DNA from 2 places in the Pseudomonas fungipugnans genome. Region 2 is predicted to be linked to the other one. Evidence: riboswitches for the same ligand, from Rfam matches in the RefSeq annotation. Region 2 holds a riboswitch; the other holds the start of a gene.
What was found. Region 2 has a riboswitch for manganese ahead of mntP (manganese efflux pump MntP). Riboswitches for the same ligand answer to the same signal wherever they lie in the genome.

Region 1: linked by a shared signal. The riboswitch ahead of POF45_RS10830 (TMEM165/GDT1 family protein) and the one ahead of mntP (manganese efflux pump MntP) in region 2 are both predicted to bind manganese.

Annotation. Positions count from the first base shown of each region.
Region 1 covers NZ_JARBWL010000001.1:2,625,130-2,630,547, forward strand. Annotated here, with positions in the region: gene POF45_RS10815 (LysE family translocator) at 81-710, opposite strand; gene POF45_RS10820 (2-hydroxyacid dehydrogenase) at 995-1,960, shown strand; gene POF45_RS10825 (methyltransferase) at 1,994-2,992, shown strand; yybP-ykoY riboswitch at 3,043-3,166, shown strand; gene POF45_RS10830 (TMEM165/GDT1 family protein) at 3,255-3,839, shown strand; gene POF45_RS10835 (methyl-accepting chemotaxis protein) at 4,158-5,418, shown strand, end outside.
Region 2 covers NZ_JARBWL010000001.1:1,161,898-1,167,315, forward strand. Annotated here, with positions in the region: partial or broken gene POF45_RS04600 (bifunctional transcriptional activator/DNA repair enzyme AdaA) at 1-755, shown strand, start outside; gene POF45_RS04605 (isocitrate lyase/PEP mutase family protein) at 790-1,590, shown strand; gene POF45_RS04610 (DNA-3-methyladenine glycosylase family protein) at 1,590-2,207, shown strand; gene mntP (manganese efflux pump MntP) at 2,335-2,904, opposite strand; yybP-ykoY riboswitch at 2,910-3,073, opposite strand; gene hcnC (cyanide-forming glycine dehydrogenase subunit HcnC) at 3,251-4,510, opposite strand; gene hcnB (cyanide-forming glycine dehydrogenase subunit HcnB) at 4,503-5,418, opposite strand, start outside.

The DNA of each region.
Region 1 (5,418 bases), 1.5 Mb from region 2:
GCCGCAATGGCAATCCCTCAAAAGATCGCAGCCTGCGGCAGCCCCTGCGGGTTTGCGCCGTCCGGCAGGGCGGTGTTTTATCAATGCATCTCGGTGAACGCGAGTTTCACGCCGATGGCGATCAGCACAGCCCCCATGGTGCGGTCGAACCAGTGGCCCATGCGAGCAAAACCGGACCGAACGCGCTGCTGGCTGAACAGCATCGCCACCAGGCAGAACCAGCCAGCGGTGGCAACCGCCAGGTAAATCCCGTAACCGGCCTGCACTGCCAGCGGCGTGTGCGGATTGATCACCACGGTGAACAGCGACAGGAAAAACAGCGTGGCTTTCGGGTTCAGGCCGTTGGTGACGAAGCCCGAGGTGAACGCGCCGCGAGCAGTGCGCTCGCCCACTTCCTTGTGCAAATCGTCGGCGACCGGTTTCGCCGGCTGCGCGCGCAAGGCCTTGAAGCCGATGTACAGCAGGTAAGCAGCGGCGGCCCATTTCAAGGCATTGAACAGCACGATCGACTGCGACACGATTAGACCGATGCCCAGCAGCGAATAACCGACGTGCAGGAAAATCGCCGTGCCGACACCCAGCGCCGTCCACGTCCCGGCGCGACGACCGTGGGTCACGCTCTCACGCACCACGACCGCAAAGTCCGGGCCGGGGCTGGCCACGGCGAGCAGGTGAATCAGCGCAACGGTCAAAAATTCTGTCCAGTACATGGAGGCTCCTCTGGGGTGGCTTGGTGAATAAATAATTCTGAAGCGAACTCAGTCTCTGTGGCGAGGGAGCTTGCTCCCGCTGGCCGCGAAGCGGCCCCAATTCAGGCAACCGCATCTTGTCGGTCAGACCGATTCATCCGGTTTACGACCGCTTCGCAGCCGAGCGGGAGCAAGCTCCCTCGCCACTGGTTTATGCGTCAGCCTTGCTTGATGCGTAACCATTTGTTTCATCTGGTAGGCTCGGCAGATTACGCCTTCAGTTCATTGCACAAAAGGTACAGTTGATGACGAACACTCGCCGCGCCGTTTTCCTCGACCATCCGTCCCTGGACCTGGGCGACCTCGACCTCACGCCGTTGCGCGAATGCTTCAGCGACCTGCAACTGTTTGCCCAGACCACGCCGGACCAAGTGATCGACCACCTCAAGGGCGCCACCGTCGCCATCAGCAACAAGATTCTGATCGATGCCGCCGCCATGGCCGCCAGCCCTGAATTGAAACTGATCCTGATCACCGCCACCGGCACCAACAACGTCGACCTGGCCGCCGCCCGCGCCCACGGGATCACGGTCTGCAACTGCCAGGGTTATGGCACGCCGTCGGTGGCCCAGCACACGATCATGCTGCTGCTGAATCTGGCCACGCGCCTGGCCGATTATCAGAAAGCCGTCGGCGAAGGTCGCTGGCAGCAGGCCAGACAATTCTGTCTGCTGGACTACCCGATTGTTGAGCTGGAAGGCAAAACCCTCGGCCTGCTGGGTCACGGCGAACTGGGCGGTGCGGTGGCGCGGCTGGCCGAGGCATTCGGCATGCGCGTGCTGCTGGGGCAGATTCCGGGCCGCCCTGCCCGGCCGGATCGCTTGCCACTCGATGAGCTGCTGCCACAAATCGACGCCCTGACCCTGCACTGCCCGCTCAATGAACACACCCGTCATTTCATTGGTGCACAGCAACTGGCCTCGATGAAACCCGGCGCCTTCGTGGTCAACACCGCTCGTGGCGGTTTGATTGATGAACAGGCTTTGGCCGACGCCTTGCGCAACGGCCATCTGGGCGGCGCTGCCACTGACGTGCTGAGCGTCGAGCCGCCGACCGCCGGCAATCCCTTGCTGGCCGATGATATTCCACGGTTGATCGTCACACCGCACAACGCCTGGGGCAGTCGCGAAGCACGGCAGCGGATCGTGGGTCAATTGAGCGAAAACGCCCAGGCGTTCTTCAGCGGTACAGCGCTGCGGGTCGTCAGTTGATAAACTGCGGCACTTTTTTTCAAGGAGCAGAGTATGGATCCGCGCAGTGAAGTACTGCTTCGTCAGCCCGAGTTGTTTCAGGGTTCGGTATTGCTGGCCGGGTTGCCCGCCGATGATCTGCTCGGTCGTCTGCCCGATGCCCATGGCTGGTGCTGGCATGCCGGCGATCAAGCGGCGCTGGATGCGCGTTTCGCCGAGCGCAGCCACTTTGGCGTCAACGTGCCCGAGCGTGAATTCGATACCGCCGTGGTGTTCCTGCCCAAATCCAAGGACCTCACCGACTACATCCTCAACGCCGTTGCCTCGCGCCTGGCGGGCCGCGAAGTGTATCTGGTCGGGGAAAAACGCAGCGGCATCGAAGGCGCCGCCAAGCAACTGACCCCGTTCGGCAAACCGCGCAAGCTCGACAGCGCCCGGCATTGCCAGTTGTGGCAGGTCACTGTGGCTGAAGCGCCACAAGCCAAATCCCTGGAAAGCCTGGCGCAGACTTATGAATTGCCATTGGCCGAAGGACCGTTGAAAGTCATCAGCCTGCCGGGCGTCTTCAGCCACGGACGCCTGGATCGCGGCAGCGCCTTGCTGCTGGAGCACCTGGACAAATTGCCAAGCGGCCACTTGCTGGACTTCGGGTGTGGTGCCGGTGTGCTGGGCGCGGCGGTCAAACGTCGTTACCCGCACAATCAGGTGACCTTGCTCGACGTCGACGCGTTTGCCGCCGCCAGCAGCCGCCTGACATTGGCGGCCAACGGTCTGGAAGCGGATGTGATCACCGGTGACGGGATCGATGCGGCGCCTATGGGTCTGAGCGCGATTCTGAGCAATCCACCGTTCCATGTCGGGGTTCACACCGATTATTTTGCCACCGAGAATTTGCTGCGAAAAGCGGCGAAACATCTGAAAAACGGCGGCGAACTGCGCCTGGTGGCGAACAGCTTCCTGAAATATCAACCGTTGATCGAGGAGCATCTGGGAGTCTGTGCGATCAAGGCCGAAGGACAGGGTTTCAGGATTTACCGGGCCAAACGCGGCTGAAACCTCTTTTAAAAAAGAGGCTTGCTCTATCCGATTTGCCTAGGCAGAATCCGCTCCGTCCTAGGGGAGTAGTCTCCCACGAGCGCCATGCTCGTCCGGCATACGTCAACATACTTGGTCCTCAGACCATGGCGTATGCGGCCCAAGCGTCCACACAGATGGATCGCTGGGTTTGACAAGACCTATGACACGAACACCTTACCCGGGGCGGGGAGGCTGTACGTGTCATAGCCGTGTCGACCCGCCCCTTAGGAAAACCCTGATGCTGGATTCTCTACTCGTTCCCACCGCTATCGTTGCCTTGGCCGAAATCGGCGACAAGACGCAACTGCTCGCCCTCATTCTCGCCGCGCGCTTTCGCAAACCCTGGCCAATTATCGCCGGTATCGTCGTCGCGACCCTGGCCAACCATGCGGCAGCCGGCGCGGTAGGCGCCTGGTTCGGCAGCCTGGTGTCGGATGCGGCACTGCACTGGATCCTCGCCGCCAGCTTCACTGCCACCGCCTTGTGGACGCTGGTGCCGGACAAGATGGACGACGACGAAGCCAGCACCGCGCGCAAATTCGGGCCGTTCCTGACCACGCTGATCGCCTTTTTCCTGGCCGAGATGGGTGACAAGACCCAGGTCGCCACGGTGATGCTCGCGGCGCAATACCCGGAACTGTGGCTGGTGATTATCGGCACGACTGCCGGCATGCTGATTGCCAACGTACCGGTGGTGCTGGCCGGCAACTTTGCCGCCGACAAACTGCCACTGACGTTGATCCGTCGTCTGGCGGCTGCGGCGTTCTTTGTGCTGGCGATTGTTGCGGTGTACAAGGCGATGCAGACCAGCGGGTGGGTTTGACGCGGTAGGTCGATAGACCGCGTTATCGTTCTTCGCGCGCAGGCTCGCTCCCACATCAGATCTTTGGTGCACACAATCTGTGAGCAATGGAGATCCCGTGTGGGAGCGAGCCTGCTCGCGAAGGGCCCCTCAGCCTCGGCGCATAACCCTCAGAAATTCGCTGCCTTCAATGCTCAGTCAAGGCATGGGCAGGCTCCCCCCCTGATCCATTTGCGACACAGGCCAGTCAAAAACAGTCAATTCGCTCCACTGCGCTCATGGCGACCCAGCCACCGGCCGATACAGCACTGCAGACGTCCTCTTGCGTGCGGAGCATCCATGAAATTCAAGTCGATCCAGTTTTCCGTGGCAGCCCTTGCCGGTGCCATCGTTCTTAGCGTCGTCGCGGCGCTGGTGCTGTACGCGTTGTTCTCCGGGGCGCGGACGCAAGAGATGGTCCAGGAACGCACCCAGGCGCAATTCGAGCAAGTCATCGAACAACGCCTGACATCCCTGGCACAAACCCAGGTCAGCCAGATCCAGCGCGAGCTCGAAGCGCCGTTGTTGATCGCTGGCGGTCTGGTGCGGGTCAACGAACTGATCGGCACGCCGGGGGCCGACGGCCAACCGCAGTTGAGCCTCAGCCGTGAGCAATTGATCAACCTGATCAAGGAAAACGTCGCCCGCAACCCGAAAATTCTCGGCACCTACATCGGCTGGGAAAAAAACGCACTGGACCACAACGATGCGACCTACGTGGACAGCAAAGTCGTCGGCATCGACGCCAGCAACGGGCGCTTCCTGCCATGGTGGTTCCGTAACGAAGACGGCAGCCTGGGCCTGGACAAGCTCGCAGACGTCGATGACCAGAAAGTCCTGTCCACCGGCGTGCGCGCCAGCGAGTACTACCTGTGCTCCAAGGAAAACAAAAAATCCTGCGTGATCGATCCCGCACCCTACAAGGTCGGCGACAAGATCGTCATGCTCGCCTCCTTTATTGAACCGATCATGCTCAACGGCGCCTTTCAGGGCATCGTCGGCGCCGACCTGTCGGTGAACTTCATCCAGGACATGCTGCTGGGCGCCAACCAGAAACTGTACGGCGGCGCTGGCGTCATGGCGCTGGTCGGCAGTAACGGCCGGATCGTCGCCTACACCAAAGACCCGAGCAAATTCGGCGAGAAGGTCAGCGACATTCTCGACAGCCAGCAAATCGCCAACATGGCCAACATCAAGCGCGGCGAAGTCACTTATACCGTCGACAAGGCCAACGACCGTATCGAGTTGTACCTGCCGTTCGGCATCGGTCAGACCGATGCGCGCTGGACACTGATGCTGCAACTGCCGCTTAACGCGGTGATGGCCGACCTGCAAAAACTCCAGGGCGACCTCGACAAGCAGCGCAAATCCGACACCTTCGGCATGGCCATGGTCGGCTTGTTGATCGCCGGTATCGGCTTGCTGGTGATCTGGCTGGTCGGTCACGGCATTGCCCGTCCGCTCAAGCAAATGGTGGCGATGCTCGACGACATCGCCCAGGGCGAAGGCGATCTGACCCGCCGACTGACCAGCGACCGCGCCGACGAACTGGGCTCGATTG
Region 2 (5,418 bases):
AAGGCATCGAGCCGTTGAAACTGCGGCGCTGGTTCAAGCAGCATTTCGGCATGACCTTCCACGCCTGGCTGCGCACCCGGCGCCTGGGCATGGCGTTGGGCGGGATCAGACAGGGCGAGTCAATCGATAACGTGGCATTCGATTCCGGCTACGAATCCCTGAGCGGTTTTCGCGATGCGTTTCAAAAGTCTTTCCGTATCACGCCGGGTCGCGCCGCCAACAGCGAGCCGCTGCTGTTCACCCGATTGACCACGCCTCTGGGGCCGATGATTGCGATGGCCGAGCGGCGCGGGCTGGTGTTGCTGGAATTTCTCGATCGCCCGGCCCTGACCCGCGAAATCGAAGCCCTGCAAAACCGTTATGGCTATGCCGTGGCACCGGGGCACAACGTTCACTTGCAGCAAATCGAAGCTGAACTGGCGCAGTATTTTACCGGCCAGTTGACCGCGTTCAACGTGCCATTGCACACGCCCGGCAGCGACTTTGCCCGGCAGGTCTGGGCCGAGCTGGCGCAGATCCCCTATGGCCAGACAAGCACCTACGGCGCCCTCGCCACACGACTCGGCAAACCCGGCGCCAGTCGTGCCGTGGGCCTGGCCAACGGGCAAAACCGACTGGCCATCGTCCTGCCCTGTCACCGGGTAACAGGTGCCGACGGCTCGCGGACAGGCTATGGTGGCGGTCAACCGCGCAAGGCGTTTTTGCTCAGGCTGGAACACGCCGTGTTGCAGATCACGCAACAACTCGCATTCTGACCAACCGAAGTTTTTTCAAAGGAAAGGAAAATCGATGGAAGCGCTCGACCAACAGTTTCACACCCTGCACCAGGATGGCCTGCTGATCCTGACCAACGTTGCCGATGCGGCCGGAGCAAAATTGGTACAGCAACTGGGCAGCAAAGCCGTGGCCACCAGCAGCGCGGCGGTGGCCTGGGTGCACGGTTATCAGGACGGCAATTCCCTGCCCCTTGAACGCCTGGTTTCCACGGTCGAATCCATCGCCCGGGTAATCAGCGTGCCGCTGACCGTGGACATTGAGGCGGGTTATTCCGATGACCTGGTGCGGGTGGCCAACGTCATTGATGCGGTGATTGCCGCCGGTGCGGTCGGGATCAATATCGAGGATGGTTTTTCGGCGCCGGATTTGCTGGCACGCAAGATCGAAATCGCCCGTCAGGTGGCTGAGCGCCGTAACGTCAAGCTGTTCATCAATGCCCGCACCGATGTCTATCTAAAGAGCCTGGTGAGCGCTGAAGATCGCGTCGCCGAGACGCTCAAGCGCGCCGCGTTGTACCAGGCCGCCGGGGCCGATGGCCTGTTCGCCGCTGGCGTCACTGCCGAGTATGAAATCGCCGCGATCTGCCGTGGTACGCCGCTGCCGGTCAACGTGCTTGGCTTCCCGTGCCTGCCCTCTCCCGAAACGCTGCAAGGCCTTGGCGTGCGCCGTTTGAGCGCCGGTTCCAGCATCGCCGAGTTCCTGTATGGCGCCATGGGTTCGCTGGCCAAAAGCTTTCTGGAAACCGGCAAGCTCGACAGCCATGACCTCAAGGCTTTCACCTATGGTCAGGTGAACGGCCTGTTGGCACCCTGATGCCCGACCGCTACCGGGCCGCCAGCCACTTCCTGGCGGCCCTTGACGACGACTGGCGCCGCCACATCGCGGCGACCGGTCCGTGCCTGCATCAACCGCATCCGGCGCGCGATCCCTATGAATCGCTGGTGCGGGCGATTGCCTATCAGCAACTGCACGCAAAAGCCGGCGATGCGATTCTCGGCCGGTTGCTGGCGCTATTCCCTGCTTCTGGCTTTCCCCGGCCCGAGCAGATCCTGGCAACCGAATTCGATCAACTGCGCAGCTGCGGCTTTTCCGCCAGCAAAATCGCCACGATCCAGGGCATCGCCCAAGCCACGCTGGACGGCGTGGTGCCGGACTACGCCACGGCGCTGGCGATGGACGACGAGGGGCTGATTGAGCGCCTGGTGAGTTTGCGCGGGGTCGGTCGCTGGACCGTGGAGATGCTGCTGATCTACAGCCTGGAACGCCCGGATGTCTTGCCGGCAGATGACTTTGGCGTACGCGAGGGTTATCGACGATTGAAGGGGCTGGAGGTACAGCCGAATCGGCGGCAGATGATTGAGATCGGGTTGGCGTGGAGTCCGTATCGGACGGTGGCGGCCTGGTATTTGTGGCGGGTGGGCGGCAGGTAGACCGCGTTATCGTTCTTCGCGAGCAGGCTCGGCCCCCACATTGGATCTTCAGTGGACACAATTTTTGTGTACGGCACAGATCAAGTGTGGGAGTCGGGCTTGCCCGCGAAGCAGGCGGCTCGGTCTATCAGGCCGACAGGTGCTCATAAAGAATCGTCGCACCGACGATGATCAGTACCACACCGCCGAGCATCTCCGCACGCTTGCCCATCACGCTGCCAATGACCCGGCCGAGCATCACGCCGATAGTGACCATGGTCATGGTCGCCAGGCCGATCAGGCCGGCTGCCAGCCAGATGTTGACGTTGACGAAGGCCAGGCCCACGCCCACTGCCAGCGCATCAATGCTGGTGGCGAAACCGGTGACGGCCAATAACCAGAAACCATGTTGTTGCGGTTTTTCCGTCTGCTCGTCGGCGTCTTCAGGTTTGACCCCGTTATAGATCATGTGCAGGCCGAGGAGCAGCAGCAGGGTGAAGGCGATCCAGTGGTCCCAGCTGGCGACGAACTGCGAGGCGGCCTGGCCGATGAACCAGCCGACAATCGGGGTGATGGCTTCGATTACGCCGAAGATAACGCCGACGCGCAGGGCTTGCAGCAGTTTGGGTTTGTGCAGGCTGGAGCCTTTGCCGATGGCGGCCGCGAAGGCGTCGGTGGACATGGCGAAGGCAAGGAATACAAGAGAGGCTAGGTTCACGCTGAAACATCCGGTCGGGCTTGAGTCCACGACATAACCGCACGCCCGACTTCAGCGCAGATATGTCGATGGTCTCACCAACCAGAAGGTGCCCGCACCACGGCATGTTGCCGAGAATGTTGATACGGGCGCTTGCGACGAATCGCAAACAGGCTACTCCCCAAAGAGGCGCGCAGCTTAACCGGGCGGATGTGAAAAATCCATCTGTTTGGGTTTGACAGGTTGACTGGATTGCAGGAGAGAGCGTGCTCCGGGCGGTGCTCCGACCATCAAGGTCGGCTGATACACCGCCATCGCGAGCAAGCTCGACTCCCACAAGTACAGGCACCGGTTCAGCTACGGGTTGTCAGGCCAGCTCCAGTTCCTTGACCTCGACCGACGGCTTCGCCTCGAAGCGGTCCGCCAGAAACGGTGTGATGTCGAGCGGCAGCGCTTCATCGTTCACCAGTTTATCGAGCAGCACCCCGGTGATTGCCGACGTCAGAATGCCGGTACGGAAGTGCCCGCAGGCATTGAGGTAACCGCCCACCCCTTTCATCGGCCCGAGGATCGGTAGCTCGTCCGGCGACCCTGGACGCAACCCGGCCCAGGTACGCTTGAGGTTGACGTCCGCCAGTTCCGGAATGCAGCGTACTGCGCCCTGCACCAGCCCGGCGATTTCCGGGTAGGTGGTGGTCACGTCAAAACCCTTGTCCTCGGTGGTGCTGCCAATCAGGATCTCGCCGTTGTCCTTTTGCGCCACGTAGCAGTCGCTGGTGGTCAGGCAACCGCGCAGGATTTTCGGCATGCGCTCGGTGAGCAGGATTTGCCCCTTCACCGGGTTCACCGGAATCCGGATGCCGGTGGCCATCTCGCTCAGGTCCGCCGCCCACGCCCCCGCCGCGTTGATCAAGGTGGCGCAATGGAACACCCCGGCTTCGGCGGTTTGCACGCCGGTGACCCGCGATCCGTGGTGCAGCACCCCGGTGACGTTGGTGTTGAAGTACATGTCCACGCCATTCTGCCGGGCACCCTCGGTGTAGGCATCGCACAGGCGGAACGGGCTGACCTGGTGATCGCAAAGGAACTCCAGCGCCCCTCGCGCCTCATGGCTGACGCTCGGTTCGGCCTCGCGCAGGGCTGCCTGATCGAGCCAGCGGATCTGGTCGGCGAGGTGCGGAATGCAGGCGACGATGTGCTCGGCGTAGAGCCGGTCTTCTTCGTCATAGATGACAAATTTCAAACCGGTCTTCTCGAACTTGAAATCCATCCCGTGGTTGTCCCGCAACTCGCGGTGCAGAGCCGGGTACAGGGCGTTGGACTGCAAGGCGAAATCGAAGAACGACTGCGGCAGGATGTGCGGCGTGCTGGCGTCCACCACCACCGCCGAGCCCTGGGCCTCGCGCTTGCGATTGGCCGACATCATGCGAAAGAAAATCACCCCGCAGCCCAGGCCGACCGACTCACCGATGGCCCACAAACCGCCCGCTGAAGCACGGGTCGCGTTGCCGGGACGCTTGGCGTCGATCATGGCGATGCGCAGGTCTTTGCGCTTGGACAACTGATAGGCGCAGGACGCGCCAATCACACCGCCGCCGGCGATGACCACGTCGTAGAACTTACTCATGGGAATGGGCCTCCGTGGCCGCGTTGTGGAAAGCCGAAAACGGTACCGGATCGATCGGGAAACGCGGACGCAGCCAACCGACGTCTGAACGTCCAGTGGCTTCGCGCAGACGGTCGCTGCAATAGCCGACGCACATCCGCCCCTGGCAGTCGCCCATGCTCACACGGGTGCGCATTTTCAGGCTGGCCATGTCTTGTACGCCTTGCGCCAGCGCCAGGTCGATGTCGGCGCGGGTCGCGTGTTCGCAGCGGCAGATCACCGTGTCGGCCGCCGGCAATGCGGTTTGCCCGGCGCCGCGTTCGGTGTAGCGATCAACGGCGGCACGGAAGCGCACGATGGCCTTGAGTTTCGACAGATAGCGGTCACGACGCACGCGAGCCAACTCGGCTTCGAGGACGCCCCGTTGCAACAGGATCGACACCGCCGCGATCTTGCCGGCGAGCATGGCCGCTTCGCCCCCGCGAATGCCGCCCATGTCACCGGCCAGGTGCACACGCGGTTCGCTGCTTTGCTGCCAGCTACTGGCCGTGGCGCGCAAATAGCCGTCGTCGCTGAAACCATGATCCAGGCCCATCTGCTGGCTGAGTTGCGTGCGTGGAATAAAGCCGTAGCCGACCGCCAGGGTCTGGGCATTGATCCGCTCGGCGCGGTTCAGGTCCGGCACCCAGGTGGCAGAATACGGCGCCACGGTCACCGAATTCAGTTCACCCTCGCCTTGGGCTTCGACCACACCCCAGCCGTAGTACATGGGAATGCCGTGCAATTTCAGGAACGCCAGCATGCTCAAGCCGTCGAGGAACAGCTGCGGCTTGTTCAGCAGCGCCAGGCTTTCCCGAGCGATCTTGCCGAAGGCGCAAGCCTCGTAGACGCCAGCCACGGTAACGCCTGATGCGTGCAACTGACAGGCC